DNA from 4 places in the Chryseobacterium sp. T20 genome. Region 2 is predicted to be linked to each of the others. Evidence: riboswitches for the same ligand, from Rfam matches in the RefSeq annotation. Region 2 holds a riboswitch; each other region holds the start of a gene.
The links. A riboswitch is a leader RNA that binds a small molecule or an ion and turns the genes downstream of it on or off. The one in region 2 is predicted to bind cobalamin.

Region 1 (8,067 bases), on a different contig from region 2:
ACTTCAGGAAGGGCACTGAATAATCTCAAAGAGCAATACGTTTTATCAACTGATCAGCAGGTAGATATTTTAAAAACAGAAACTCAATTTTCAGTTACCATTCCTATAATTCCAGCATAAAATATGATAAAAATTGTAATCATCGAAGACGAAATTCCTGCAAGAAACAAATTAAAGCGTTTCATCAGCGAACTTGAAACTCCTATTGAAATTGTTGCGGAAATTGATACCGTAGAACAGGCTATTGCTTTCTTAAAAAACTCATCTGTTGATCTGATCTTTTCCGATATTGAACTATTGGATGGAAATGCCTTTGAAATCTATGACCAGGTGAATATTTCATGTCCGGTTATTTTTACCACAGCATATGATCAGTTCTGGATGAATGCCTTTGAAAGCAATGGGATTGAATATTTACTAAAACCTTTTTCACAGAACCGTTTCCAAAAAGCATGGGATAAATTTCTTTTATTAGGAAAAACTCATTCAGAACCGCAAAATGTTTTGGCAAAACTTCAGGAAATGCTGGGCAATAACCATACGCAGAAAAACTATAAGAAAAGATTCACGGTCAGTTCACATCAGGGACTTTATTTTATCAATACGGAAGAGATCTCTTTCTTTGGAGCAGAAGAAGGAGTTGTTTTTGCCTTTGATAAAGCAGGAAAAAAGCATCTCTTGAATGAATCTACATTAAAGGAAATCGAAATTCAGCTTAATTCTTCAGATTTTTTCAGGATCAACCGGAGTGAACTTGTTCAGAAAAATCATATTGAAAGAATAGAGCGATACAATAAAAATACACTTTCCGTTCAGATAAAAGGGCAGAAAGATCATCTTATCACAAGCCAGAGCAATACATCTGCTTTCAGAAAGTGGATTGAAGAATAAATGGGTTCTCCGGTTTTATTCCATTAAATAGTCAGCCCATGGTTATTTTTCACTTCAGCCATCACAAACGTACTGTGGGTGCTCCCTATGGAATCTACAGATCCCAGCTTATTGAATACAAAATCCTGATAGTGTTTCATATCTCTTACCTGAACTTTTAAAAGGAAATCAAAATCTCCGGAAATATTGTAGCATTCGGCAACTTCTTCAATTTCTAAAATCTCTTTTACAAAATCATGACCTACGGATCTGTCATGAATTTTGAGCTTGATCTGGCAGAAAACTGTAAATCCACGGTTCAGTTTTTCAGCATCAAGAACCGCTGCATATCTTTTAACAAAACCATCCTGTTCCAGTCTTTTTACCCTTTCAAAAACAGGTGAGGTAGAAAGGTTTACTTCTTTTGCAAGTTCCTTAACGGTCAGTTTAGCATTTTTCTGGAGCAGCCTGAGCAGCTGTAAATCCTTATCATCGAGTTGTTCCACAGAATATTATTCTTTTAAATGATTAAAACAGTCAAATGTACAGAATTATATGCTTTGATTTTTATTTTTAAAAGTTTAATTTGCTTAATTATTTAATGTTAATTGTATTTTTATTCTGTATTGTTAATTTTACACAAAATTAAAAACTTTTACTGATGACCATGGTCAAGAGTAAAAGTACAGTTCTTTACAGATACTTCATCAAACAGGAAAGGTTTTACTTAAGGTAGATTAATAGGGAATCGTGTGCAAATCACGAGCTGTCGCGCAACTGTAAGTAACACACCAAAGGTTTCTGTCCTTGTAGATCCACTGCCAAAAGCGGGAAGGATGACGGAAACTGTTACAAGTCAGGAGACTTGCCTTTACTGAATTGACAATGCTTTCGCGGTCTGAAGCTTTGGGGTCATACAGATGATATATCGGATTTGAGTATTTTCTTTTTTTAAGGAAATTACGCTGTCTGTTATGTCATGACTTTCCTGAAACTTCTTCCGATAAAACATTACGAAGCCTTTTAAAGAACTTTCCCAATAAGTTTAATTAAAAAGTTTAAAAAAATGCAAACTCACATCCTTGGCTATCCGCGTATTGGTAGCAAAAGAGAACTTAAAAAAGCCTGTGAACAGTATTGGTCAGGTAAAATCCTTTTGGAAGAACTTCTGAATACCGGAAGAACGATCTGTAACCAAAACTGGAATATCCAGAAAGAAGCAGGGATAGACCTTATCCCATGTAATGATTTTTCATACTATGATCAGGTTTTGGATATGAGCCTTGTAGTAGGAGCAATTCCAACGCGTTATCATGAAGTGGTGCTTAAAAAGAACAATACTGAGTTGGATCTTTATTTTGCGATGGCAAGAGGATATCAGAAAGACGGATTGGATATCACTGCCATGGAAATGACCAAATGGTTCGATACCAACTATCACTATATCGTTCCGGAATTTTATAAAAATCAACAGTTTAAACTGAGCTCAGATAAGATTTTCAATGAATTTGCCGGAGCAAAACAAGCTGGAATTAATGCAAAACCGGTGATTATCGGGTTGGTTTCTTATCTGTTATTAGGAAAAGAAAAAGAAGAAGGCTTCGATAAATTGGAGCTGGCGGGAAATCTTCTTCCTGTTTATACAGAGATTTTAACTAAACTTCAGGATCAGGGAGCAGAATGGATTCAGTTTGATGAACCTTTCCTGGCCTTGGATTTAACAGATAAAGCCAAAGAAATTTATCTTTCCGTATATGCTGAAATCAGAAAACGTTTCCCGAAACTGAAATTTATTGTAGCTACATATTTTGACGGATTAAAAGATAATGCATCACTTGCTGTTTCCCTTCCTGTAAATACATTGCATGTTGATCTGGTGAGGAATCCTGAACAACTTGATGAGATTCTGAATGTTATTCCGGATAGTTTAAGCCTTTCATTGGGGGTAATTGACGGTAGAAATATCTGGAAAAATGATTATGAAAAATCATTGTCATTCATCAGAAAAGCGGTTGAGAAATTAGGATCTGAAAGAATTCTGATTGCACCATCATGCTCATTGCTTCATTCTCCTTGTGACCTTGATTTTGAAACCAATCTTAATCCTGAAATTAAAAACTGGTTGGCTTTTGCAAAACAAAAAGTAAAAGAAGTCGTAACACTTAAAGAGCTGGCATCCGGAACGGAAAATGGACAAATTCTTGAAGCATTCGAAGAAAATAAAAAAGCAATTGAAAGCAGAAGAACTTCTTCTCTTATTCATAATGATCAGGTAAAACAAAGAGCGAATGCAGTTACTGAAAAAGATGCTCAAAGAATAAATACCTTCAAGATCCGTAAAGAAGAACAGCAGGAAGTATTGCAGCTTCCTTTATTTCCAACTACAACCATAGGATCATTCCCGCAAACCACAGAAGTAAGAAGCTGGAGAGCTAAATTTAAAAAAGGAGAGCTTACTGCAGAGCAATATGATGCCTTATTGAAAGAAGAAACGCAGAGAACAATTCGCTGGCAGGAAGACATCGGAATCGATGTACTGGTTCACGGAGAATTTGAACGTAACGACATGGTGGAATACTTCGGAGAACAGCTGGAAGGATTTGTATTCACTAAAAACGGTTGGGTACAAAGCTACGGAAGCCGTTGTGTGAAACCTCCTGTGATCTTTGGTGATGTTTCCCGACCAACTCCGATGACCGTGTATTGGTCTGAATATGCACAGTCTCAGACTGAAAAATGGGTAAAAGGAATGTTGACAGGTCCGGTTACGATTTTACAGTGGTCTTTTGTCCGTGATGATCAGCCTCGTTCAGAAACGTGTAAGCAGATTGCTTTGGCGATTCGTGATGAAGTGGTGGATCTGGAAAAAGCAGGGATCAGAATTATTCAGATTGATGAACCTGCGATCAGAGAAGGACTTCCGTTAAGAAAAACAGACTGGCAGAATTATCTGAAATGGGCTGTGGAAGCGTTCAGAATTTCAGCAAGTGGAGTAGAAGATGCTACCCAAATCCATACGCATATGTGTTATTCTGAGTTCAATGATATTATTGAAAACATTGCCGATATGGATGCTGACGTGATTACCATAGAATGCTCACGTTCTCAGATGGAGCTGCTGAATGCTTTTGCAGATTTCAAATATCCGAATGAAATTGGTCCCGGAGTATACGATATTCACTCACCGAGAGTTCCGTCAAAAGAAGAAATGATTGAACTGCTGAGAAAGGCTCAGAATGTCATTCCTGCCAATCAGCTTTGGGTAAATCCTGATTGCGGACTGAAGACTAGACATTGGGAGGAAACTGAAAAAGCTTTAATCGCAATGGTTGCCGCTGCTAAAGAAGCTTCAGTAGAATATGCTGTTTAGAAAAATTTAAAATAATTAGATTCTATATTTCGGATCGTGTTATGATTTTCATAGCACGATCTGTTATTTTTAAAGGCTAAAATAATGGATATCCTATAATATTCTATTCATTTTTATATTCTATTTTTGCAGCTCGGCAAATTTTGACATATGATCTTTTAAATAGATGTTAAAAGCTGATCAAACTAATACACTATACATTAAAACCATGAAAGAAGCATTTCCTGAAATGAGATCGGAAACCTATAATCCTCAATACATTGCCGGAGTGAGATGGAGTATTGTCATTCTTTTTGCGGCTATTGCTGTTGTTTTACTGAGGTTTTTTATTGATGCCCTATCCGATCCTTCTACAGACACCGCTTCTGATATGATCTTTTTATTACTGTTTCTTATTGCAGGTTCACTGGCGGGTTGGCTGGTATATGAAATGATGAGGAATCAGGATGAAAAAATCAATGGTCTGCTCATCAATCATCAGGGAATTCTGTTTCTCAACAGGAATGATGAAGTGCTGTCAGCAATCAAATATTATGATTTGGTAAAGAGTGATAATCCTTATACAAAAGATATATTTTCAGAATCCCGTGCTTCTGGAAAGTACAGCGATTTCAGAAAGAATCTGTATGTTCATGAAAAAGATGAAAACAGAGACCCTCAAAAGAAACTGATCAATCTGGATGTGCTTCCGCTTAAAAACCGATATGATCTTATCGGTCATTTTTTGAAAGGGGTCCATGTGTTTCGCCCGGATCTGAAAATCAATCCTGAAGTATACAAAGACTTTTATCTTGATGAAAAAACACTGCGTTACGCTCCGGAAAATCTTAAGAGCGATATGAAAATGAAAATCATTACAATAGCGGTCGTTATTCTGGTGATTCTTGCTTTTAGGTATTTCTTTTTAGAGGAGATTTAAGTTATTTTGCCTGTAATGCACTTGGCGGATAGCCGAACTGTTTTTTAAACGCAAACGAGAAATGGGATAGATTTTCAAATCCAAGATCCAGATAAATATCAGAAACAGATCTTCCTTTTTGAGTGAGCAGAAAATGGGCTTCTTTTAATCTGCGAAGTTGCAGCCACTGTCTTGGCGGGACTCCGAATATTTTTTGAAAATCTCTTTTGAACGCAGACAGGCTTCTCCCGGTTAAGTAAGCAAAGCGCTCTACATTGACATTGAAATGAAAGTTTTTATTCATAAAACTCTCAATATCTATTTTATACGGTTCAGAAAAATCAAATAAAATATCCTTAAGACCTGGATCATAATTCAATAGCAAGAGGAGGGCTTCTTTCTGTTTAAGCCGAAGGATTTCCTCAGAAGCAGGAAGGTCTTCATAAGGCAATAATGAATACATAAAAGAATGTAATGCCTTTTGCTCTGGTTTTATATAAGCAGGAACATTGTCTTTCTTTTCGGCCTGATATCCATACTCGCGGCTGAAATCATGAAGCATGGCATCATCAAAATAGATGGATATGGTTCTGATTTCTCCATTTTTAGGAGGATATTTTGCGAATTTCAATAAACTGTTTTTCCTTGCAGAATAGAGTTCTCCTTCTTTAAATATCGTTTTTGTGATTCCGTCATTCAGTTCCATTTCTCCGGAAAGAACAAGACCCAGACTGTGAATCCGCGCAAACTGTTCTCCTTCCCTGAATTCTGAAAAATGGCAGGAATAATTGATGGGAAAAGGAATATTATTTTCGCTCATGGTTCAATCAGGTATTTTTTTGATAGATTCTTATTCAAACTTACAAAACTTTTTTAGGATGATAGAATCTTCGCAGCAAAACAATCATGAGATATTTTGCTGCGAAGAATATCATATTATGCCAGGATTGCTTTGGGTTCCAGGTAGGCTTCCAATCCAAATACACCAAACTCACGTCCGATACCACTTTGCTTGAATCCACCGAAAGGAGCATAAGGATCATGGGCAAACCCATTAATACAGATTCTTCCGGCATCAATCTGTGCAGCTACACGCTCGGCATGTTCCTGACTGGCAGAGCTGATATAAGCTGCCAGGCCATATGTGGTATCATTGGCAATAGCAATAGCTTCTTCTTCATTAGCATAAGGAATAATAGACAGTACAGGTCCGAAAATTTCCTCCTGAGCAATACGCATATCATTACGAACATTGGTAAAGATGGTTGCCTTTACAAAATTACCGTTTTCAAGACCTTCCGGTTTACCTTCACCACCTGCAAGCAGAACAGCGCCTTCTTCCTGTCCCAAACGGATATAACTTTGTACTCTTTCAAATTGTTTGGCGCTCACCATTGGGCCTACAAGAGTATCTTCTTCGCTAGGATTTCCTACTTTTACCTGTTCTGCAGCTTTTTTAGCCAGTGCATTCACTTCATTCAGTCTGTTTTTCGGAACAAGAAGTCGGGTAGGAGCAATACATGCCTGTCCGTTGTTCATATAAGCTCCGAAAACAGCCATAGGAATTGCTTCATCAAGATCGGCATCTTCCAGGATAATATTAGGAGACTTTCCGCCAAGTTCTAAGGTTACTCTTTTCATGGTATCTACCGCTCCTTTGGCAATTGCTTTTCCCGTTAATGTAGAGCCAGTGAATGATATTTTAGCGATATCAGGATGCTGGGTAATTTCATTTCCTACTATATTTCCTAATCCGTTAACGATGTTGAAAATTCCTTCCGGTAAGCCTGCTTCATGAAAACATTCGGTAAGCAGTTGGGTTTGTGCAGCACTCATTTCACTGGGTTTGATGACGGCTGTACATCCGGCAGCAATGGCAGTAGCCAGTTTATTACAGATGAAGCTGTTGCTGGCATTCCAAGGAGTGATAATTCCAACCACACCTAAAGATTCAAAACGTACTTTAGAATGTCCTACTGTTCTTTCAAAATCATAAGATTCCAAGGTATTGATGGTGGCTGTAAAGGCAGAGATTGCATTTTGAACACTCATTCTGCAGAACTGTAATGTTCCGCCATATTCATTCACCATAGCCAAAACCAGTTCATCTTCTCTTTTGCTTACCGCTGCATGCAGTTTTTTAAGAAGGCTTATTCTCTCTTCTTTAGTTGTTTTTGAAAATGTTTTAAAAGCTTTTTTTGCTGCTGCAATAGCCATTCGGGTATCTTCTTCATTTCCCAAAACTACCTCTCCGGTTTTTTGATTGGTAACAGGACTGATAAGATCAAAAGTTTCTGTTCCTTTTGGAGTAACGAATTCTCCGTTTACGTAAATTTTATTAATCTGTCTCATTTTGATGATTTTAATACCACAAAGTTCGGCAGAAATGGAAAGGAGAGGTTTGTTGTACAGTTCAATTTTTCTTTGTTGTATGGTTCATTTTAAAAGCTTTAAATTTTTACTTTTTGAATTTACCTGTGAAAATGCTCTGTTCTTCAATAAAATTGATTACTTTTATCATAACCAAGTAAATAACTCGTTTTGAGAACCACTCTTAAACTTATTATCGCTTAGTATCAGTCTCAGTAACCACAGGCTGATCGTTCTTTCGTTTGGGTAATTCTACCCGAACAGGTTTTCGTTTCATCATATTATTTATCGTATTACCTGTAAAGGGTGATTTTATCTGCTGTTTTTGCTTTGAGTATTGATCAAAACTGAAATATACAGCAAGGCATAGCTTAAGAAATACTCTTCGAGCTATAATCCGGATATATAACCCCTTGTAATGCGTGAATATTATGGAAAAAATCAAACAAAGAATACTAAGCACGATTATAAGTTATGAGTATCCAACATATCTGGGAGGTAAAAGCGCAAAATACTCCCTTACTCAAAAAGAAATGCAATCATTGTGACAGCCAAAGAT
Region 2 (8,067 bases):
GCTTTGGTGTGAGCATCTTTAATGATAATTTTTAAAGGTTTTTCCAAAGACCAGTAGGCGAAATTTCCTAAAATGTATTCCATATTATGGGTATGTGGTGCTACCACCAGGATACACCTGTTTAGATTGTTGACATCGCCTTGCAGGACGACTTTCCAACCTAATACTTTTAACATTGCTTTGCCTAACAGCTTTTTCATAGATTTCTTGAATTAAAAACAAAAAAGTATAACCAAACTTTGGTTATACTTTACAAATATATTGAAATATTATTGCTCTTAAAACAAACCGCTAATTAAATCTACGATTTTCATTACGAATTCCATTGCAAATTGTATCATGATAAGGCTGTGTTTTTGATTGGTTGGTTATTAAATTTTAGCTTTACGAAATTAAAACTTTTTTTTCACATAAGAAACTAAATGTGGTTTTATTTTCACTTTTCTGAGAGAAGAAGGGTGTGAATTTCAAACGGTTGCCATCCACCCACACCTTCTACCACTCTCTGAAGTTAATTATTTAGTTTGTATGGAAATTTCGTTTTTTCCGTCTTTGATTTTGATGTCCATATCTTTATTTGATTTTTTGATAGTAGACACTGCAGAATCAATAACTTTCTTTGCCTGGTTGTTCGGAACTTTTTTACCGTTTACAATGATGCTGTCTTTGTCATCAGAGTTGTATTCGATACTGGAACCGTTTACCGTTATTTTATTTTTTTCAATTCGGACATTGTTATGGTCTTCATCTCTATCCTGATCTTCGTCATTGATGCCGTCTCCGTCTAAATCTCCGTCCATGTGGATACGATCTTTATTCATGGATAAAACAACTGCTTTTTGCGGAACCACAAGTTCATAATCAAGGCTGTAATCTCTGAATCTGTGCTCGTACGGATATTTGATGTAGTTAGGAAGTAATACTTTGTTGTTCACAATTTCTACAGGAACCGTCATCTGGATAGGGAAGTTATATCCTTTTCCTTCTTTTTTAATAATCAGATAAGGTGTTTTAATATCTGGTTTTCTGGTTACATCTACGGAAATATAATCTTCTTCATACACTGTTCTTTTATCAGAATAAATATCATTGTTGTACCCTTTGAAATTCTGAGGAATGTTGATCTGTTTTACATCTACATACACTGTATCTGAAGTGGTGTTGATGGCAACATTTTCTACATCTTCCTTGCTTCCTCTGTAGATCATATCTTTCTTAGCCATGCTGATTCCGAAGTAAGTTCCAAGTCCGATCAAAAGAAGGAATAAACCACCTACAACCCATCCGATATTTCTCAGTTTTGTTTTCGGAGAGAAGATCTTGATGCTTAATAGGCTGAAAAGGATTGCCGGGATTAAACTTCCGATCACCATCATCGCAGCCAGTACTTTATCAAGTCCCTGATCGTCCATGTAGAATCTGATTTCATTAGCTCCAGGGAAGTCTGTATCCATTGCGAAAAGGGCAAATAATACAAATACTCCGATAATGCTGCTTACAGCCATTAGAACAAAGAAACCTCCTACAATATACTTGAATACATTCCAAACTCCGCTGCTTGCGTTGTTGATATAAGGTTTGTTTTCGTTGTAGATTTCTCCGACCCTCTGAGTAGATTCATTGGCAAATTGTACCAATTTATTAGACTCATTCTTAAGATTGTCGAAGTTCATAGGCTTTCCCTGCATTTTCAGGAAATCTGCTGCTGTTTCAGCTTTTGGAAGTACGATCCAAAGGATTACATATAAAAGACCTATTAATGAAGAGGAAATGGCTGCTGTAAAAATCCCTAATACAAAGATTCCCAGCCAGATTGCTCTCATGGTAGTAATATCCATTCCTACATATTGAGCTAAACCTGCGCAAACCCCTGCTACTTTTTGTTTTTCCGGATCACGGAACAGTTGTTTTTTATCGGTATAATTGGATCCTGAATATTCTTTTCTGGTAGATGTTTTTTCAGAAAAATAAGCTTCTTCCTGTTCTTCGATTTTTTCAGGGCTTCCGATTTGTGCGATTACCTTTTCTACATCGGTATCGTTGATCACTTCACGTTTTCCTAAAGAATCTTTGAAAATCTCCACCATTCTTATTTCTATGTCATGCATTACTTCATCAGCCTCAGAAGCATCCAGAGAGCTTCTCAGTGCATTCAGGTAATCGCTGAGCTTTATATATGCGTGTTCTTCTATGGTAAAAGAAAAACCTGCGAGTCCTATTGAGAGTGTCTTGTTCATAGCTTTGTTTTTTAATTTTGTTGGGTGATTTGGTTTACTGAGGCTGTCAGTTCATTCCATGTATTGAGTAGTTCATCCAGGAAAAGTTTTCCTTTTTCTGTGATCTGATAATATTTTCTGGGCGGTCCTCCTGTAGATTCTTCCCATCTGTAAGAGAGAAACTCTCCGTTTTTAAGTCTTGTAAGAAGAGGGTAGAGGGTTCCTTCCACTACATCCAGTTTTCCTTTTTTCAGTTCGTCAATAAGATCAGAAACATACATTTCACGGTTATTGATGAGACTTAGAATACAGAATTCCAGAATTCCTTTTCGCATTTGCGCTTTGGTATTTTCGGTATTCATCTTTGATAAGTTTTGTTAATTAGTTATATTTTTAGAAAAATGCCCCTAGCTAGTTGAGCCTATTCTAATTTTACATTACAAAGATATGTAAATAAAATGGTATTATGCAATACAAAGTAGTGAAATTTTTAAAATAAATTGTTTAAAATATTGAAAATCAGTTAAATAAATTTTATATTGAATTTTAAGTAAAATGAATTTTTGAAGAAAATGGCTCAAAAATCTTTAATTTTTAAATAGAATTGATAGAAAAAAAATGATCTTTTATTAATTATTACCCATTACTGATTTCTCATATCATAGCCCCGATAGCAGTGGTTACCCCACAGCAGCCATGGCTTTGGGGCAGGAGCGAGGAGTATGAGCGGATAGCGGGAGACAGCTTCATATCTATGAATACACTTTTATTGAAAGGGAATTCTGATAGATAATGAGACCGGGATTTTGAGATCGCTATTATGATTCGTATTTTTGTTAGAAATAAAAAAACACCTAAATCATTTACTATTACCATGAATATTTTGAATAAGTACAAGCACTTATCGGCATTTCTTTTATTGGGTCCCTTATGTTTCGGACAGTATCAGTTTGAGGTTAAAAATGTATCAAAAAGTTATGATGCTGTCATCCAGATAGAAGATTGTTACGACGACAGATGTGGAGGAAAGGGAACGGTGGAGTTGTTTGATCATAAAAACAGCAAGGTACAGACTTTTGTCTCAGAGGATCTGGTTTTATATACAGAACAGGGTCAAAAGCCGATCCAGGGGAAATTGATTCCGCTTTCAAAGGATCAACGTGCTGTGATCATAGATGACTTTAATTTCGATGGAACGGAAGATGTTGCCATAAGGAACGGAAATATGGGAAATTATAGCGGGGCATCTTATGACGTATATGTCTTCAATAAAACAAGAATGGGGTTTGTAAAAAGCGAGGAACTTACAGAGCTGGGTTCAAACGGTCTGGATATTTTTGATGTCGATGCCCAACGTAAACGTCTTATTTCCTATGGTAAATCCGGTTGCTGTGATATTTTTACAACAGAATATGCCGTCATTCCGAATAAAGGACTTGACAAAGTTTTTGAAAAAGAAGAGGATATGAGTGTTGAAGGCTCTGTAAAAGTGATCACTAAAGAAAAGATAAATAATAAATGGATTACCAAAACCAAGGTATATCCGTCAGATCAATATAACAGAAATAAGAAGTAAGATGAAAATTCAGAAAGAGATTGATTTTATTCTGGCAGTAGATGCACTTAAAAATGTACAGCGAAGAAACTATAATGCAGATGATTCCCGAAGAGAGAATACGGCGGAACATTCATGGCAGATTATTATTCTGGCTCAGATCCTTTATCCTTATGCTAAAAACCGTGCGGATATTGATCTATTGAGAGTGATAAGAATGCTTTCTATTCATGATCTTGTGGAGATTGAAGCCGGAGATACTTTCATTTTTGATGAAAAGGCAATGGTAGGAAAGTTTGAAAGAGAGAAAGCTTCTGCTCAGAAAATCTTTGGAATTCTGGATGAACCTTTGCGTTCAGAATTTTTTAATTTATGGCTGGAGTTTGAAGATGAGAAAACTCCAGATGCTATTTTTGCGTGTGGAATCGACAGAATAATGCCGTTTATCTTAAATTCTCATACTTCCGGAAAGAGCTGGACTGAAGCTGGAGTGACAGAAAGACAAATCCGAAATATGCTTGAAAACGCGATCAGCAGAGCATCGGATGAAATGGGAGAGGCGTTTGAGCTTTTATTGAGTAAAAGTCTGGAAACAGAAAAAGTGCTGAAATAATTAAAAAAGAAAGACACTGCCCGGTTATTGAGCAGTGTCTTTTTATAGATCATCTGAAATATTTTAAGAGGCTAGTAATAAGTAATTATCAGGATTTAATAAAATTCCCTTTTTAGAATAAAACCCAGCCATACTGTTCGGTATATAAAATCCCAGTACAAAATTCTTATAAGAAGTATCCAGACTGAATTTCACTTCTTTCCCGTCTTTAGACCAAACCGGATTTTTAACGATAATGATTGTATTGCGGGTTTCTTTTCCATCAATGTATTCATATAATTTGAGCTGAAGAGTCTTTGTTTTTTTCATAGGCTCTGTGAATTGTACCACGATATTATTGAGATCAGTTTTCTCAAAGTCTTTGTTATTGGAGTTTACAACGGAAGGTTGGGAAATTTTGTTTTCTATTTTCTTCGCCCACTTTAATAATGGAACATATAATTTTTCCAGGTTCTTTTCTTTTTTATAAAGTTCTATAAGCTTCTCGGAAAATAAATTCTGAGCAATAAAACCACGTCGGATATTCACTTTATGATAGATTGCTGAAAGGCTGTCTGTTTTTTCTTCTGGAAATTTTTCTTTGACGAATAAATCGTAAACAGCCCATGTCATATATTCATTGAATGAATTGATTCCCTGGTATCCGGATTTTTTATCCCAGTTTATCAGATTGAAGTTTTCTGCTATTTCCTTTGAATATTGATCTGAAATAGGATTTACATATCCATGATCGATTTCGGAAAATACAGTGTGATTATCAAGAATCCTTCTGGCAATATTATTTTTTAAATTTCCAAGAATCAGATCTTTTCCGATATCAGGAAAGTCAACGGTTAATGAGCTGTTGATTTCTCTGTGGCAATTTTGTCCGCCAACTAAAGGAGAAATGGCGATAACATAGGATTTAGTATTTTTATTTTTAGGTTGTCCGGCAATTTTATCCAGGAATGCGTAGGTATCATTGATGTAATAATACTCTTTGTAATTGGCAATTAAGGTATTATAAAACTGCTGATGATTTTTATAAAAGGCTCTGTAATTTGATTTCTTCACAAAATCATTGATAAGCTCCAGATTTTCATCTACTTCTTTAGGACCAAAGGAATTGAAAGGAAAATCTCTTTTAAGTAAACCTTTTTCATCAAAAGAAAATGCATAGAAATCAGTTCGGAAGCCTAAGAATTTTTTCCAGTCTTTTCTTGAATAATTTACTTTTTTTAGTAAAGGATGATCTTTTACGGGCTCAAAATACGTGATGATTTCATCATAATAAGGTGGGATTTTCTGAACGTCATAAGGATCTGTTCTGCCATATTCAGTGAGAGCCAGAATAATATTTCCCAATTCGTAACTTTCTGAAAGTTCAATTTTAACGTCTTTTTGTGCTCTTAATGAAATGGAAAGAATAAGGGTAATGATTAAAATAATCTTTTTCATGAAATATCGGTTCTTCTATAGTTTTTAGTGACAGCAATGTAAAAATAATTTTTTTGCCATGCTAAAAGTAAATAAAAAAACAAATGAATTCCAATCATTCTTTGGTTGAGATATATTATGTTGTGTTGAATGGAAAAGCTTCGGGCGGCCAAAGGCCGCCCGAAGCTTTATTATTTATAGTATCTGAATTGGTTTCTTGAATTCGTCAATCGCTACAAAAGTAAAATCACCGATAATTGCTTTTTCTCTTTCATAGGAATACATCTGCTCGGTGTAAATTTCAACATTTACTTTCATACTGGTTTTTCCCACGTATGAAACTTTCCCGATCAGCTCAACGATGGTTCCGGCAGGAATAGGTTTTTTGAAATCAATCTTGTCACTGCTTACCGTTACCACTCTTTTTCTGGCAAAACGGGTTGCTGTGATAAAAGCTACCTCATCCATCAGCTGCATCGCTGTACCTCCAAAAAGGGTATCATAGTGATTGGTTGTGTTAGGGAAAACCGCTTTAAAGATTCTGGTTTCGGATGCTTCAATTCTTTCTTCTGTAGTCATATATCATTATTAATTAAAGCGATATGAAATGATATTAAAACAACAGAATAATGACAGGAACTTATAGAATTCCTGAAACAATCCATCAGATCAATACAACTTCAAATCGCGAAAGTTACATGTTTAAGAAAAAGGCAGGTCTCCTGACTTGTAGCATCATTTATCTCCTTCCCATGCCTCGCACAGTGGATCTTTGATAAAGATTTCAGCTACTTACAGTTGCGCGACAGTCCGTGATTTTCACACGGTTCCCTTTTAATCTGCAGTGATGCAGAACCAATTTCTGTGATGAATAAGTGTAAAACTTTTTCGGGTGCAAAAATAATGAATTTATTCCGGATTATGATAAATAATCTGGCTGATTACTCTTCCTTTCTTGATCGTCCAAAGAGTAGTGTATCTGTTTTCTCCTGAACCGTTTATCATATAAAGGAAAATATTATCGTTGTCGAGGGAAGTAACTCCAATGTTCTCAAAATCCATGGTAGGCTGGAACATATTTTTAATAGCTTCTCTTACAAAGACAGAGCCTCTTCCGGGTTGCTGTACTCTGATCGATTTGATTTCAGTCATTCCTTCGGGAAGATCATTTCCGATTCCCCATGGTTTTACTTTATCGATGGTAAGAATTTTTCCTTCTGCATCTTTTTCCTTTTTACGGTATCCTGCATTGGAAGGATAAATATCAATCACCACTTTGCTTCTTTGAGCAGTAGGAATCTTAGGATCGGAATTGTCGGTGAAAATAAGGGATCTTCCGTTTTTAGATTTAGAAGGAGTGTAGGCAGGAAGCTGGTCCACATAAGCAATACGTCCTTTATTCACCATTCCTTCTTTATCAAGAGTTTCATAACGTACAAAAGGCTTATCGTCATCCTGTTTCTCAGGATATTTGATCCAGATCCATTCTGTTTCTCCGGGAGCCGGTTTTACATAAACAAATACATCTCCTTTACGCATACGGATCTTGTCAACAATTTTTCGGTAATCGTCTTTATGTACACGTACATTGGCATATCCTTCTTCAGCTTTTACAACTCCAAAAGGAACTTTAGTCTGCCCTTTTACAAAAGCAATAGATAAAATACTGAAAGCGGATAAATAGAATGCTTTATTTATGAAAGTCATCATGAAAATTTTTTGATCCCTCAAATATATAAATTAAATGCTTTTCGGAAGATAATTATACCGTTGCAGTTCTTTTAAATCTTGTATTTGTTTCAGATAGCCTTCACGCAGAAGATATATACGGTCTGAAATATCGAGAACTTCCTGATAATTATGATCAGAAATAATGAATCCCTTATTCGCAGACTGTTCAATGATTGCTGCTTTCAATGCTGCAGAAATTTTAGGAGAAAGACTATGGAAGGGTTCATCCAGTAAAACAAAATCCGCTTCGGAATAAATAATCATTAAAGCTTCAATGACTCTCTGCTCACCTCTGGAAAGATTTTTAGGTTTCTCTGACAAAAAAGGACGGATCAGGTCTGAAGTTAATAGAAGATCTGTATTTTTCTTATTGCAAAAAAGAGGAATTAAGCTTTTAACGGTATTGTATTTCGGCAAGAAAATATCCTGTGGAAGGTAAGCAATTATGTTTTTTCTATCGGAAATGCTTTTCAGAACTTTGTCATTGTATCTTATAAACTGGGTATCACTACTGACGGTTCCAAAAATAATTTTTA
Region 3 (8,067 bases), on a different contig from region 2:
TACAGGAAGATGCTGTGCCGCTTTACTTTCTATAAAATCTCCGTTGATTAATATTTTTACTTTTTGTGACATGATTTTTAGATTGAGAGTGAAAAACTGAGAGTGAATTTGTATTTTTCACTCTCAACTTCTTATTAGATTATATTACCAGCAGATCAACAAACTCGTTGACATCCAGATTAACAAGGGTATCGTATGCTAACGATTTTTCTAATACAATTCTCTGTTGTTTTTCCGGGAAAATTCTGGCAAGATTTACTTTGTATTTCTTGATCAGTTCAGGAATTCCTTCTTCTCTTCTGCGTTTGTGACCGATTGGATATTCTACAACGATTTCTTCCAGCACGGTTCCGTTGTTTAATTCTACCGTTAAAGCATTGGCAATGGAACGTTTTTCAGGATCATGATAATCTGTGGTGAACTGTACGTCTTCCACACACTCAATTTTATCACGAAGGATGTCAATTCTTGGATCTGATGCTATATTATCTTCATAGTCTGCAGCAGTAAGTCTTCCGAAGATCAATGGAACAGCTACCATGTACTGAATAGCGTGATCACGGTCAGCAGGATTGTTTAAAGGACCTTTTTTATCAATGATACGGATGCAGGCTTCGTGGGTACGGATGGTTATTTTCTTGATATCTTCAGCAGATTTTCCTGATTTTTTTAACTGATGATGTAAAGTCATAGCGGCTTCTACAGCTGTCTGAGAGTGGAATTCTGCAGGGAAAGAAATTTTAAACAAAACATTTTCCATAACATAAGAACCATACTCTCTCTGGAATTTGAATTCATTTCCTTTGAAAGATACATCATAGAATCCCCATGTTTTTGCGGTTAGTACGGATGGATAACCCATTTCGCCTGTCTGCGCAATTAATGCCAGACGTACAGCTCTTGAAGTGGCATCTCCTGCAGCCCATGATTTGCGGCTTCCTGTATTAGGCGCGTGACGGTATGTTCTTAAAGACTGTCCATCAACAAATGCTAGAGAAACGGCATTGATCAGCTCATCACGCGTTAAACCGATCAGTTTTCCTACAACGGCTGTAGAGGCTAGTTTCACCAATAAAACATGGTCTAAACCTACTTTGTTAAATGAGTTTTCTAATGCAATTACGCCCTGTATTTCGTGAGCCATAATCATTGCTTCCAGAACCTGCTTCATTTTCAGCGGAGCTTTTCCTTCTGCAATATTTGTTCTTGAAAGCCAGTCAGCGGTTGCTAAAATTCCGCCCAGGTTATCTGAAGGATGTCCCCATTCAGCGGCTAACCAGGTATCATTGAAATCCAGCCATCGGATAATTGCTCCAATGTTGAAAGCAGCCTGTACCGGATCCAGCTGAAACTGTGTACCAGGAACTTTAGCTCCATTCGGAACAACAGTACCTTTTACGATAGGTCCTAAAAGTTTGGTGCATGCAGGATAAGTCAGTGCTTCCAATCCGCATCCGATCGTGTCTAATAAACAGTAGTGTGCTGTTTTCCAGGCTAAATCGTTTTTGATTTCATAGCTTAATACATAATCTGCAATATCTGTTAATACCTGATCCGGTTGTGGTCTTTCGTTTGAAATGTGTGATGACATCTTTATTTTTTAGTTTAATTATGAATTGATTTTTTATTTTCTGTTTTCGATGTTGACAAAGTCTTTATTTTCAGGGCCTGTATAATTGGCACTTGGGCGGATAATTTTTCCATCCTGTCTTTGTTCGATAATGTGGGCACTCCATCCTGTGACTCTGGAGATAACGAATAACGGAGTGAACATCAATGTGGGAACTCCCATCAGATGATAAGATACCGCAGAGAACCAGTCCAGATTAGGGAACATTTTCTTTTCTTCCCACATCACAGTTTCCAGTCTTTCGGCAATATTATACAACAGCATGTCTCCGGCTTCTTCAGAAAGTTCTTTGGCTACTTTTTTTATGACTACGTTTCTTGGATCCGATATGGTATAAACAGGATGTCCGAATCCAATAATTACTTCCTTATTGGCAATACGTTTTCTGATATCTTCTTCTGCTTCATCAGGAGAATTGTAGCGACTTTGGATTTCGAAAGCCACTTCATTGGCTCCTCCGTGTTTTGGACCTCTCAAAGCACCGATAGCTCCTGTAATACAAGAATAAAAGTCAGATGAGGTTCCGGCAATCACACGGGCCGTGAATGTAGATGCATTAAACTCATGTTCGGCATACAGATTAAGAGATATTTCCATTGCTTTTACCCAGGAATCTGGTGCTTTTTTACCATGTAGAAGGTGAAGAAAATGTCCGCCAATAGTATCATCATCAGTCTCTACATTGATCTCTTTGCCGTTGTGCGTATAGTGATACCAGTATAAAAGACCTGAACTGAATGAGGCTAGTAATTTGTCGGCAATATCTCTTGCTCCAGCCACATTGTGGTCATCTTTTTCAGGTTGAATACTTCCAATCGCTGAAACCATTGAACGCATCACGTCCATGGGATGCGCTGCCGCCGGAATACTTTTTAAGATATTTCTTACAGAGTGGGGAAGTCCTCTCAGTGATTTTAATTTTGCTTTATAGTTTTTGAGTTGAGCTTCGGTTGGCAGCTGACCATAAATCAGAAGATAGGCTACTTCTTCAAATTGTGCTCTTTCTGCAAGATCCAAAATATCATAACCTCTATAATGAAGGTCATTTCCACTTTTTCCTACACTGCAGAGAGCGGTATTGCCTGCTGTTACTCCGGAAAGAGCTACACTTTTTTTAGGTTTAAATGTTGGTTCGCTATTCGTTGACATGAGTATTTTGTTTAAAAAGGTTATCTAATTTTTGTTCATAATCATAGTAGCCGATGCTCTGGTAGAGCTCTTCTCTGGTCTGCATTGTGTCCAGTACATGAGCTTGTGTTCCATCCTGACGGATATGCTGGTATACATTCTGCGCTGCTTTATTGGCTGCTCTGAAGGCAGAAAGAGGGTAGAGGATAAGTCCTATACCTGCGTTTTTCAGTTCTTCAACAGTGTACATTTTGATCATCCCAAACTCAGTGATATTCGCCAATACAGGGATTCCGGCAGCATCAACAAATTTTTGATAAAAGCTTAAATCGGGTACCGCTTCGGCAAAAATGAAATCTGCACCAGCTTCTTTATACGCAATGGCTCTTTCTAATGTTTTTTCCAGTCCTTCATTTGCAAAAGCATCTGTTCGGGCTCCAATCACAAAATTTTCATCGGTACGGGCATCTGCAGCTGCTTTAAGTCTGTCTACCATTTCCTCTTTGCTTACGATTTCCTTTCCAGGGCGGTGTCCGCAACGTTTTGCACCTACCTGATCCTCAATATGAATGGCTGCTGCACCAGCTTTGATTAATGATTTTATCGTTCGGGCAACATTAAAGGCAGAAGGTCCAAATCCTGTGTCGATATCTACCAAAAGAGGTAAATCACAAATATTAGTAATACGCTGAACATCTATGAGTACATCATCCAGGGTAGTAATCCCTAAATCAGGAATTCCTAAAGATCCTGCAGCAACACCTCCTCCTGAAAGATAGATTGCATTAAAACCTGCCTGCTGTGCCAATAATGCATGATTGGCATTGATGGCTCCCACAATCTGGAGGGGATTTTCTTTTTCCATTGCCTCCCGGAATTTTAGGCCGGGGGATTTCCAGTTTTCATTTTTGATCATTTTAATATGTATTGTTGAGTTGAAATTTGTTTATCAGTGAAGAAGCCAGGAATCTGTAAAGACACAGCTTTTGAGTAAAAAAGAAAAGATGGGGAATAAGTTGAGAAATCTTACTATCCTGCAGCCGGTGAGAACTTTGAGAAAATCTGCTTGTACAGGTCTGTAAAATAAACCTGTTACGACTCCACGAATAATTAAGATTGCTTTGGTACACCATTACTTTTTACATTGATTAAATCCTATAAAAAGTTCTCAGTAAACTTCGCGGTGCTTTATGAAGAAAGAAAAATTACGGAAAGGGGATACGAATGAGCCACAGAATCATGAGAAGTACCCAATGTACACTCATATCTATCTCAAAAAAATAACATAGATTGATAAACTGTTTTATCACACTATATCCATATCGTATCATACCTGACTGTAAGCTTCAAATCGCGAAAGCATCGTCAATACGAAATAGGCAGGTCTCCTGACTTGTAACGGTTTTTATCATCCTTCCCATATGAAAAATATACAGTGGATATCAATTGATAAAAACTTTTTGTTTGTTACTTACAGTTGCGCGACAGTTCGTGATTTACACACGATTCCCTTTTAATACACAGCTAAGTGTAACCAGTTTCGGTTGATAAAGAAGGTTTTAAGAACTCCTTGGTGGTAAATATAAGTATTTTATAATAACGAAAAAGATATTTTATGTAATCAATAGCTTTTTTACTGTAATCTATTGGAAATGCTTGAGTTGTAAGGTGTGTTTTAGAAGAAAAACGGATTGTTTATGTTGTTAAATTAATATAAAAGATAACCGAAAAATTAAAGATAGTTAATAAATTTACCGTTCTTCTTTCATTTTATGAATTTTATTAATCATATATAATTGATCATGGTAGACATTGCAGAATTTAAACAAAACCTGGGTTTGAGGGAAGTTCCTGTAGAGCTTGAAAAACTGATTTACTTCCAGAATACTATTTCCTCGTTTGAAAATTATTCGCAGGGTTTTGGTGTGTTAATCGACGATAAGTCCGGATTGAAAAGCTGGAGTGATGACGAAAATTTTTTGAATAGCATGTTGCCTTTTGCTCAGGCTAATGGTTCCGGTTCATTCTATGCCATCTGGAATAATGGAACGGATCAGCCTTTGAATAAAATGCCTGTTGTGGTTTTTGGAGATGAAGGTGGAGTTCATATTGTCGCTGAAAATAGTATACAGCTTTTACATTTGCTCACTTTTGACACTGAGATTTCAGTAGACTTTGATGAAGCTTATTTTTATAGAGAGGAAGAGGATTATGAAGAGAGTCCGGATTTAAATGAATATTTGAGGTGGATGAAAGGAGATTACGGTGTAAGCCAGATTGAAGAACCTGATGTGTTGATTCAAAATGCTCAGGCTCAATATAAAGAAAGTTTTGATCTATGGTTTGGGCAATACTTTGAAGATCATTAATCTTGTATTAATAACTTCTCTGTAGAAGATTTTATTTTTGGCAGGTGAAGTCTGTAGACAACAAAAAACCTCACAATAAAAATTGTGAGGTTTTTTTGAGCGCGAAAGGATTCGAACCTTTGACCGTCCCGATTGAAATCGGGATGCTCTATCCGGTCTGCTTTATCAATGATTTTTTAAGTAATGAATAAAAACAAAAAAGACTTACTAAAAATAGTAAGTCTTTATGTGAACTTGGAAGGATTATCATTGAACCGTCTAGTAGAAGATTTGAATTGGATTTTGAGATTAAATATTTGATTATGAGTGTTTTGAATAATTGTTTGAACAATTCGAATCCTTTTGAGATATGTTCATGGGAGAGATTTTTCGAACTTTTATTAGAGAATTTTAGAGGGTTTGTTTTTAAAAATATTGGTTTTCAGTATTTTATAATTAATAATTCAAGTTCGAATCCTATTGCCATATTGATTTTTATTAAGTTTTCGGACTTTTTATAACGGCAAAATAGGTTTTTTTTATATTGGGGTTGATAATAAATCAACTCCAATTTAGTTTATAAAAAGGAATGTGTTTTTATATATTTTAATCATAATGTTGACGTCAATTATAAGTTTTATAATTTCATTTTTTTCACATGAAAGGAAGGGAAACTAACTTATTTTGTTTTTAACCCTGTTAGCGCTGTTTTCCGACTGTTGTCTAATCGCTTTGCCACGATTCTGCCACACTCTACCTTTATGCGCTCCAAACTGAGTTTTTTATGTCTCGGTGGAAAGAGAGGGATTCGAACCACCTCTTTCAAATAACTTTAAACCTAATTTTTAAAGGTGTTTTTAATTTGCTGCCACGAATTTGCCATTAAATTATATTGACAAAATCACAGAGATAACTATTCTATAACGACCTCAAAGAACGACCATAAATTTTCAAGGTCAAATATACGAATTTAATAATTGTAGCTATTTGCAACCTGTTTTATTTCCTTAGATTAATCATAATGGGATAATTTATGGATAAAAAGGAGCTATATCCGAGCTTATTTTTTAAATTGTTAGCGTACAAGGGGGCAATAGAGCTTTTAAATATGCGGAAGTCAAAAGAAAAACTAAGTTGTCATATACATCAATTTAATCTATATTTAAGTATCAGAGTAAGTCAAATAGTCTTGATATTGTATTAGCGATAGGAAATTATCTGTGATTAGTAGTGGGAAAAAAGTGTGAGCTTGAGCTTCTTACTTAATATAATGATCCAATATTAGATAAAAATATATTGTTTGAAATTTCCTACCTAAGTATGTTTGATTATTAATTTAATCAGTAAAGTGGTACTCTAAAATAGTTTTGGGCCTATACATGAAAAGAATGCTCTATGGTTTTTTTTCATTTGAAGAATATTAAAAAGTATTAAATTTGCGTAATGTCAAATGTAAATAGTATTATAAAAACAATTCGCGATTTGATGCGAAGGGATAGCGGAGTTGATGGGGACGCACAGCGTATTTCTCAGCTTGTATGGATGTTGTTTTTAAAAATTTTTTCTGATAAAGAAAGATATTGGTTAAAAAAGCATATTGATTACAATAGTCCACTGCCTTTAAAATATAAATGGACTAATTGGGTTAATAATGATAATTTTTCTGCAGACGAGTTAATAAACTTTGTCAATGATGACTTGTTTCCCACTTTAAAAAATCTAAAACAAAATGATGAACAAGCGCAGATCATAAGATCAGTTTTTGGAGATACATATAACTTCATGAGGAATGGCTTATTGCTAAAGCAAGTAGCAACTGAAATAGACAAAATCGACTTTTCTTCCGCTAATGATGCTCATATATTTAATGAGATTTATGAAACAATCCTTAAAGAGTTACAGAATGCAGGTACTTCAGGAGAGTTCTATACTCCTAGAGCCTTGACTCAATTCATGGTGGATATGTTGGATCCTCAGTATAATGAAAAGGTTTTGGATCCGGCATGTGGAACCGGTGGATTTTTAACCTGTACAATAGAGAATTTGAAAAAGAATGTAGCAGATATTGACTATAAAATTATTCAAAGAACTATTTTAGGAGTTGAGAAAAAGCCCCTACCTCATCTTCTATGTACAACTAACTTAATTCTTCATGGCATTGAAGCACCTCAAATATTTAGAGGTAATTATTTAGCAAAAAGTTTCGACGAGTGGCGAGAGGAGGATCATGTTGATAAGATTTTGTCTAACCCTCCATTTGGCGGATTAGAGGAAGATGGTACTGAAAAGAATTTTCCGATTGAATTTAGAACCAAAGAAACAGCTGATCTTTTTGTATTACTAATAATTGAATTATTAAAAGAAGGCGGCTCAGCAGCTATTATTCTGCCAGATAATTTCTTGTTTGGAGAAGGTGTAAGGACTAGATTAAAAGAAAAGTTATTGACAGAGTGTAACTTGCATACTATCGTAAGACTACCTAAGGGTGTATTTAGCCCCTATACTAGTGTAAAAACTAATCTTTTGTTTTTTCAAAAAGGAAGCCCTACAAAGGAGATTTGGTATTATGAGCATCAATTTCCAGAAGGACAAAGTAGTTATTCTAAGTCCAAACCAATTGTAATTGAGGATTTTGAAGCAGAAATGAAATGGTGGAACAACAGAATTGAAAGTGATAATTCTTGGAAAGTAATGATAGATGATATTATTAAGAGGGGCTATGATCTTGATATCTCAAGTCCTTACTTCGAAGAAAAGGAATATGTTTCCAGTGATGAATTGAGAACAAGACTGGAGAAATCTTTTAAAAAGAGTGAAGAACTTCTAAATCTATTAAAATTGGAATTTAATGATTAAAGGGACGGTTTATAATCTTGAAGAGATTTTAGTAGAATCGAAGCTTGAAGTTAAAGTAGCGAATCCTCAGAAAAGAATTCGAGTAAAATTAAACTTAGGAGGAGT
Region 4 (8,067 bases), on a different contig from region 2:
GAAAAATCTTTGGGGATTATAGACGCTATACACATTGCACGAACTTAAAAAAATAAATAAATCTATATTTAAATCTTATGAGAAGAAAAATAGTTGCAGGAAACTGGAAAATGAACAAAAATGTAATTGATGCACAACAATTAATGATTCAGTTACTAAGCTATAAAAACAACAATGCTACGAACTGTGAGGTTTGGATTGCTCCACCTGCATTGTATTTGATAATGGCAAAAGACGTTTTTGAAAAGGATGAAATCGGAGTATTTTCTCAGGATATGAGCGAGCATGAAAGCGGTGCCTATACGGGTGAAATTTCTGCAGATATGCTGGAATCTATTGATGCAACCGGTTCACTAATCGGGCACTCTGAAAGAAGACAATACCACGGAGAAACAGATTCTCACTGTAACAGAAAAATCAAATTAGCTCTTGATAAAGGTCTTATTCCTGTATACTGTAATGGAGAAACTCTTGAACAGAGAAAAGCAGGACAGCACCTTGAGGTAGTAAAAAATCAGACTGAAGTAGCTCTTTTCACGCTTTCTGCTGAAGAGATCAAAAAAGTAGTGATTGCTTACGAACCGGTTTGGGCTATCGGAACAGGAGAAACGGCAAGTCCGGAGCAGGCTCAGGAAATCCACGCTCACATCAGAAATATTATCGCTTCAAAATACGGACAGGAAGTTGCTGACGAGGTTTCTATCCTTTACGGAGGTTCTGTAAAACCAGACAATGCTAAAGAAATTTTCTCTCAGCCGGATATCGATGGTGGTCTTATCGGAGGAGCAGCTTTGAAATTAGAGGATTTCTCTAAGATTATTGAAGCTTTTAATTAATATAAAGGATTTATATATTATCCAATAAAAAGCGGCGGAATCTTCGATTCCGCCGCTTTTTCGTTAAAAAAATCTAATTATTGAATATCGACTACATACATTGTTCCTTTGTCTACTTTACCCGTTTTAGGTAAAATTTTAGCTTTTGGATTTCCGTTTCCATCATCTACTACTCCAAAGTCATCATCATTGAAAACAGCCAGTTTATTATTTCCCAAATAAACAATTCCTTCAAATTTATCATGTTCATAGCCCAGTTTTGCAACCAGATCTACGGCTAATGTTTTGGTAACAGCTTTTATTCCGGCATTGGTAATTTCATCCCATGAACACTGCTCTAAAGCTTTCCCGTTAATTTTCATTCCGTCCACCGCTGTAATATCAGCTCCGTTCACATCCGTTGCATTGCTCAGATTGATTCTGTATACTCTTTTTATTCCTCCTTGAGATCCGAAATTTCCGTCTCTTTCAATCACCAGGAATTCATTATTGCTGATGGCTGTAATATCACACACCGAATCAGAAGCTCCACCATCCTGTTTGTATAAAAACTGCTTGGTTTGCCCTGTAATAATATCAAAAGTGACAATTCTCGTTAAAGTAGTATTGGTGGCCAATGCTTTACTAGGAACAAGCATCATGGATTGTATAGTACCTACCAATGTTCTTCCATCCGGAGTCATGCAAAGTCCTTCCATTCCTCTGTTGGCTCTTCTTTTTGCTAAAACAGCAGGCAGTTTTCTTGGTCCTGTATTTACGCCAACAGGGCTTATTCTCTCCATTTCTACTCCGTCTGCACTGTAATGTACGATGTGCGGACCATATTCATCAGAAACCCAGAATGTACCGTCAGCGGCAGCAACAATACTTTCGCTGTCAAGACCATACTGATCAGTACCTAAGACATTTCCGGAAGCATCGTAAGCTACTTCTCCGGTGCTTCCCATTCCTGCAGGGTTTGGAAGTCCCGTAATAGGTTGTCCGGATGGATTTTTAAGTTTAATATATTTGATGACCTCTACATTTCCATCTGCGTTGATTTTAAAATGCATAATGGTTGGAGTAAAATTAGGAGCAAGAAACTTTTTCCCGTTCTGGAAATCGGTATTAGGTCCTCGGTCTGTAATGACATAGAATTCTCCTTTTCTGGTAGGATGAGTGGCTGCTCCGGAACCAAAACCTCCGTTAATAACATCCACTCCGTTTATCGTAACCAGTTTTGTAAATGGAAATTCCTGAGGGAGTTTGGAATAATTAATATCCTGATTTATTATGGTTGTATCATCATCACTTTTACATGAAGCCAATACTGCCAGTATACCCACAGACCATAGTAATTTTTTCATATGCTATTTTATGGCTGCGAAAATAGAACTTGATTGTAAACTGATCTTGAATACAATGATAATTGTTTTTTAACAATAAAACAGACAGAATGCATTGAAGATAAATAATAAAAGAACCTATTTAAAAATGAAAAACCAACAATCCAGCCCAATCATTAATCAATTTGAAAATCAACTTTTTAAAGGAAAATAATTCACAAAACGGACTTATCAATTTATATGATATATTTGCAGCGTTTTAAGGCTGAACAATGTTCATTAATAGGGAATCAAGTGAGAATAATCTTCAAATCTTGAGCTGTACCCGCAACTGTAAACTGTTTAAACTTATGGCACAAAAACCACTGGATCTGAAAATCCGGGAAGGAAGCTGTAAGATGTGAGCCAGGAGACCTGCCTTAAAACACCAGATTCAGAGAAAAAGTTGTTTTTACTCTGAAGATAAGTTTCGGGAATAAAACTTTAAATTAATTATATCATGAGGAAAATCTATCTTTTTTTCTTACTGCTTTGCATGCAGGTATTGTCGGCCCAATTCACAGAAAACGACATTAAATTTTGGGTAGGAACAGGTTCTAAAAAAGCATATTTCATTGCAGACTTTAATGATGACAGCACCCCAAATTCTTATGCATGGGGATACCGTTTTGACGGTGATGGCCTGTTGATGGAAGATCTTATCAATGCAATTGTGGCAGCAGAATCCAACATGCAGGTTGACATTCCTACAGGATATCTTTCTATTCTGAATTATAATCATCACACATCCACTACTGATGACAGCTGGATAACATGGTCCGGATCCAGTTCATCAAACATGACATGGAACAATGGCGTGGGTTATACTCCTTTGGTGGACGGAAAATGGTATGGGGTTACCTACGGCCTTGATCATTACGATATTCCTCCTTCTCCTCCCGTTCCAGCCTACAGCTCTGCTTGGTTTACTCCGTCTCAGGTTACGAACTGGGTGGGAACCGGAACTAATAAAAGTCTTGTCGTTATTGATTTCGGAACTGATAATGCCAACGGAAATGCCAATTCTTTTGTCTTTGGAATCAAATATAACGGAAGCATAACCGCTGAACAGGCGTTACAACTGATCCAGTCTCAAGCTTCCTATTTTAATTTTGCATCAGCGAATAATCAGATTGCTACTCTATCATTGAATTCCTTTGCTGGAAATACTTCCGGATCAGACAGCTGGAAATTATATAAAGGAAAAGATCTATCAAGCTGGCAAACAAAAGCCAATCTTTCTCAGATTCAACTGAGCAACAATGACTGGTTTGGATTGGGTTTCGGGCAAAGAAGACCATTTACTCCAACCGAAGCACAGCTTACTTTAGGAATTTCTTCTGTTACAAAGAAAAAATTCAGTGTTTATCCAAATCCGACTAGTGACTTCATTCAGATTGAAACGGCTGAGAAACTGAAAGAAGTGAATATTTACTCTGTGACAGGACAGAAAATAATGACTTCTCAGGTTACTAAGATTGATATTCATTCTTTAAACACGGGAGTTTATTTTATCGAGATTAAAACAGCTGAAAGTGCTACGGTACATAAGATTGTTAAGAAATAGAGAAAGCGCCATGAGGCGCTTTTTTTGTGGGGATGGGTAAAATATACGTTGAAACCACCCCGTCAAAAATTCTTTGAATTTTTGCCACCCCTCCAGAGGAGGGGAATTCTTACGTCTTCAGTTGAAACTTTGATCGGGGTTGTAATTTTTCTCTAACATCTGTCCTTGAATCATTGTGCTGGATTCCTACGGAATGACAAACTGCATGGATAAACCATCATTCCAATTGTGTCATTCCTCAGGAATCTAAACATTTAAAAATATAACCCAACAAAAAAACCGCACCAGATTGGTGCGGTTTCCTGATGATGTTACCATCAATTATTTTTTCTCTGTAGATCTTTGTAAAACCTCATCTACCATTCCGTAACCTTTAGCTTCTTCAGAAGTCATCCAGTAATCTCTGTCAGAAGATTTTTCTACCCACTCATACGTTTGTCCTGAGTGATGACCGATGATTTCATAAAGTTCCTGCTTTAATTTCAACATCTCTCTCAAGTTGATTTCCATATCAGAAGCAACTCCCTGAGCACCTCCAGAAGGCTGGTGAATCATAACTCTTGAGTGCTTAAGTGCTGAACGTTTTCCTTTTTCTCCGGCAACCAATAATACAGCTCCCATTGAAGCAGCCATACCTGTACAGATTGTTGCTACGTCCGGCTTAATGATCTGCATGGTATCATAAATACCTAAACCTGCATATACACTTCCACCCGGAGAGTTGATATAGATCTGAATATCTTTTGAAGGATCAGCACTTTCCAAGAATAAAAGCTGAGCCGTAACAATGTTTGCTACCTGATCATCAATACCTGTTCCCAGGAAGATAATTCTATCCATCATCAGACGGGAGAAAACGTCCATTTGAGCAACGTTTAATCTTCTTTCTTCCATGATGTACGGAGTAAGATTCGTTGGGCCATACATTCCCATATACTGATCGGTAACCAAACCGTTGTTTCCTAAATGCTTTACAGAGAAATCTCTGAATTCTTTTTTAATGTCCATATTTTTATTATGTATTATTTTTTAACTATTCTCGAAGTTTAAATTACAATATTTATTCCTAAAATTTTATAGGACTTTTTGTCACAGAATACCAAAAAAACTGACTCTAAATTATCTTTTTCTATCCACATAAATTCCTTTGATAGGCGAATATTCTATGATAGTGCTCAATCGTATGGAAGCCTGCTTTAACAGGGTAATCTTTTTGATCAGCTCATAATATTTTACTTCATCCGTACTGCTGTACTGATCGAGCTCTTTAGCCGTTTCCTTGATCAGATAGTCAATATATCTGTATTTATGCAAAAGAACATCTCCCTTAATCTGATCTGCCACTTTATCACCATAATTGGGAGGATAAATATTTCTGGAAGCCCAGTTTTCAAGCTCATCCAACGGGATCAGAGCATCTACAACCTTAGTGGTAATTTCTTCGTCCATAAAAGATACAAAAAAGTTTCCACTTCTCAGCTCATCTTTCTGAATTCCCTCCCTCACCTGAGTGATAATGATTTCATTACCTTTAACTAAAAATACATACTGCTCTTCTTCAAAATGATGAAGAATTTCCTCAATTACTGTAATCTGATATTCTTCGCCCTGTTCATTTCTACGTTTCAGAATTATATCTCCAAATGCTAGCATGTGTTCAACAAGTTTGTTCTCCATGAACAATACATCATAAAGAAAAGGATCTTCTTTTTCCTGATCCAAAGGCACAACCTCCATTTTCGGAGCGGCTGTTTTCTCTTTCTGCTGTTGCTGAACATGATGCGTTTGATTCTGTGTGATCTGCTTCTGAACATCCAGTTCATTGAAAAGACTCTGCTCAGAAAGTCCAAATTTATTGGAAACTTCTTTAAGATAAACCTCTCTTTTCAGCGCATTCTGTACAAAGGAAACCGATTTTACAATATCCCTTATCGCTTCTGCCTTTTTGATAGGATCATTTCCGATATCTCTCAACAGAATTTCCGCCTTAAAGTCGATGAAATCCATCGCTTCATTTTCGATGTACTTTTCAACGTAATCCTGCGGATGTTTTCTGGCAAAGGAATCCGGGTCATCTCCATCAGGAAAAAGTAAAACACGGATATTCATTCCTTCTGTCAGAAGCATATCAATACTCCGGAAACTGGCTTTAATCCCGGCATTATCCCCGTCAAAAAGAATCGTTACGTTTTCTGTAAGCCTTTTAATCAGTTTGATCTGCTCTGTCGTCAGAGAAGTTCCGGAACTCGCCACCACATTTTCAATTCCGGACATATGAAGTGAAATCACGTCCATATATCCTTCCACCAAAAGACAGGCATTCTTCCTTGAAATAGCCTGCTTACTCTGGTTTAATCCATAAAGAACATTGGATTTATGATAGATCTCTGTTTCCGGTGAATTGAGATATTTTGCAGTTTTGACATTATTCTTCAGAATCCTTGCTCCAAATCCTAAAACCCTACCGGAAAAACTGTGAATAGGGAAAATAACCCTTTCTCTAAACCGGTCTACGCCTGCAGGAGTATTTTCAGGAAAAATAGAAAGTCCGGACTTTTCAAGAATGTCTTTGGTATATCCTTTTTCCAGGGCATAAGTCGTGAAAGCATTTTTCTTCTCCGGAGAATATCCCAGCTGGAATTTTTTAATGATATCATCCTTCAGCTCTCTTTCTTTGAAATAAGATAGACCTATGCTTCTGCCCTCCTGATCATCCCAAAGGATCTCCTGAAAATAAGTATTGGCAACCTCATGAATCTTATATAAAAGATCTTTTTCTGTCTGGGCGTTTTTTGCTTCTTCAGAAATTTCACGCTGATCTTCTTCAATTTCAATTCCGTACTTTTTGGCAGCGTGACGAAGCGCCTCAGGATAAGTAAAGTTCTCAATTTCCATAAGGAAAGAAATCGCCGTTCCTCCTTTTCCTGTGGAGAAATCCTTCCAGATCTGTTTGCTGGGTGAAACAACAAAACTCGGAGACTTTTCTTCATGAAACGGACTGAGTCCTTTATAGTTAGACCCTGCCCTTTTCAACTGCACGTATTCACCCACAATCTCTTCAACGCGGATTGTGGAGAATATCTTATCAATGGTCTGTTTGGAAATCATGCTGTAAAATTAAGTAATTTATGGAGAAGTTGGAAGAGTTTCGGAGTTTGAGAGTCGGAGGGTTTGAGAGTTAGAGGGTTTGAGAGTTAGAGGGTTTTAGGGTTAGAGAGTATTTTGAGGAAAGAGTTTCAAGATTCGATTTATCTAGTTTTGAGATTTGAAAGGGCTTATTTAGCATCCAACCTCCAGCTTCTAGCTTCCGGCCCATAATTTCTAATTTCTTCTCATTAAAAACTCATAAATCATTATTTTTGCAAAATAAATTTGGTATTATATGCAATTCACTATAGATAAAATCGAAGACTGGCAGGAAGTTGTTGACAGCATCATTCCTCAATTACAACATAATATTCTTTTATTAAAAGGAAATCTGGGAGCAGGCAAAACAACATTCACTCAATTTCTGCTTAAAAACATGGGCAGCAAGGATGAAGTCAACTCTCCTACCTATTCTATTGTGAATGAATATAATACAGAAAAGGGAAAAGTCTATCATTTTGATCTTTACCGCCTGAAAAACATTGAAGAAGTATATGATATCGGTATTGAAGAATATCTGGACAATTCTTTTTTATGCATCATCGAATGGCCGGAAGTGTATGAAGAGGATCTTTATGGCCTTAACTACCATACAATGAGCATAGTGAACACGGGTGAAAACAGAGAGATTTCATTCGAGTAAATATTATGTATCTTTGCTCATTAATTGAGTGTAAAAAACAATCTGTAAGACATAATTTAATTTAAGGATGAGTACAAATATTTTTACTCCTTTCACAGAAGAAGAATTAATGCCGAAAGAGGAAAAATTGGATGTTATAAAAAAAGGAAAACAGTTCAGTATTGGAATTCCTAAAGAAACCTGTCTCAACGAAAGGAGAACCTGCATCACTCCTGACGCCGTACAGGTGTTGGTAGAGCACGGCCATGAGATCATTATTGAAGCAGGGGCCGGAGAAGGTTCATTCTTTACAGATTTACAATATTCGGAATCTGGAGCGAAGATCACCAATGACCCTAAGGAAGCTTTCGGGCAGGATCTTATTCTGAAGGTGAATCCTCCTACAGAAGATGAAATTGAATACATGAAACCTAATACGTATCTGGTTTCAGCACTTCAGATCAATCTTAGAGACAAGGAATATTTTTTAAAGCTTGCAGAGAAAAAAATAAATGCCATCGCTTTTGAGTT

Region 1: linked by a shared signal. The riboswitch ahead of metE (5-methyltetrahydropteroyltriglutamate--homocysteine S-methyltransferase) and the one ahead of ACMA47_RS07825 (acyl-CoA thioesterase) in region 2 are both predicted to bind cobalamin.
Region 3: linked by a shared signal. The riboswitch ahead of prpB (methylisocitrate lyase) and the one ahead of ACMA47_RS07825 (acyl-CoA thioesterase) in region 2 are both predicted to bind cobalamin.
Region 4: linked by a shared signal. The riboswitch ahead of ACMA47_RS04555 (T9SS type A sorting domain-containing protein) and the one ahead of ACMA47_RS07825 (acyl-CoA thioesterase) in region 2 are both predicted to bind cobalamin.

What each region holds. Positions count from the first base shown of each region.
Region 1 is NZ_JBLFDU010000001.1:481,654-489,720, reverse strand. It holds gene ACMA47_RS02190 (sensor histidine kinase) at 1-120, shown strand, start outside; gene ACMA47_RS02185 (LytR/AlgR family response regulator transcription factor) at 124-891, shown strand; gene ACMA47_RS02180 (Lrp/AsnC family transcriptional regulator) at 915-1,376, opposite strand; cobalamin riboswitch at 1,572-1,758, shown strand; gene metE (5-methyltetrahydropteroyltriglutamate--homocysteine S-methyltransferase) at 1,937-4,240, shown strand; gene ACMA47_RS02170 (hypothetical protein) at 4,449-5,159, shown strand; gene ACMA47_RS02165 (helix-turn-helix domain-containing protein) at 5,161-5,958, opposite strand; gene ACMA47_RS02160 (aldehyde dehydrogenase family protein) at 6,075-7,490, opposite strand; gene ACMA47_RS02155 (DUF1062 domain-containing protein) at 7,983-8,067, shown strand, end outside.
Region 2 is NZ_JBLFDU010000002.1:550,814-558,880, forward strand. It holds gene ACMA47_RS07795 (1-acyl-sn-glycerol-3-phosphate acyltransferase) at 1-200, opposite strand, end outside; gene ACMA47_RS07800 (PspC domain-containing protein) at 516-2,237, opposite strand; gene ACMA47_RS07805 (PadR family transcriptional regulator) at 2,249-2,578, opposite strand; gene ACMA47_RS07810 (XAC2610-related protein) at 3,091-3,792, shown strand; gene ACMA47_RS07815 (HD domain-containing protein) at 3,794-4,384, shown strand; gene ACMA47_RS07820 (DUF4932 domain-containing protein) at 4,448-5,821, opposite strand; gene ACMA47_RS07825 (acyl-CoA thioesterase) at 5,996-6,379, opposite strand; cobalamin riboswitch at 6,495-6,675, opposite strand; gene ACMA47_RS07830 (hypothetical protein) at 6,710-7,510, opposite strand; gene ACMA47_RS07835 (ATP-binding cassette domain-containing protein) at 7,541-8,067, opposite strand, start outside.
Region 3 is NZ_JBLFDU010000017.1:11,342-19,408, forward strand. It holds gene ACMA47_RS23600 (CoA-acylating methylmalonate-semialdehyde dehydrogenase) at 1-72, opposite strand, end outside; gene ACMA47_RS23605 (bifunctional 2-methylcitrate dehydratase/aconitate hydratase) at 140-1,591, opposite strand; gene prpC (2-methylcitrate synthase) at 1,625-2,779, opposite strand; gene prpB (methylisocitrate lyase) at 2,766-3,674, opposite strand; cobalamin riboswitch at 4,119-4,312, opposite strand; gene ACMA47_RS23620 (hypothetical protein) at 4,561-5,127, shown strand; gene ACMA47_RS23625 (N-6 DNA methylase) at 6,550-7,962, shown strand; gene ACMA47_RS23630 (restriction endonuclease subunit S) at 7,955-8,067, shown strand, end outside.
Region 4 is NZ_JBLFDU010000001.1:1,032,713-1,040,779, forward strand. It holds gene ACMA47_RS04540 (TerB family tellurite resistance protein) at 1-22, shown strand, start outside; gene tpiA (triose-phosphate isomerase) at 78-836, shown strand; gene ACMA47_RS04550 (esterase-like activity of phytase family protein) at 914-2,182, opposite strand; cobalamin riboswitch at 2,407-2,598, shown strand; gene ACMA47_RS04555 (T9SS type A sorting domain-containing protein) at 2,661-3,767, shown strand; gene clpP (ATP-dependent Clp endopeptidase proteolytic subunit ClpP) at 4,089-4,775, opposite strand; gene dnaG (DNA primase) at 4,887-6,875, opposite strand; gene tsaE (tRNA (adenosine(37)-N6)-threonylcarbamoyltransferase complex ATPase subunit type 1 TsaE) at 7,150-7,557, shown strand; gene ACMA47_RS04575 (alanine dehydrogenase) at 7,625-8,067, shown strand, end outside.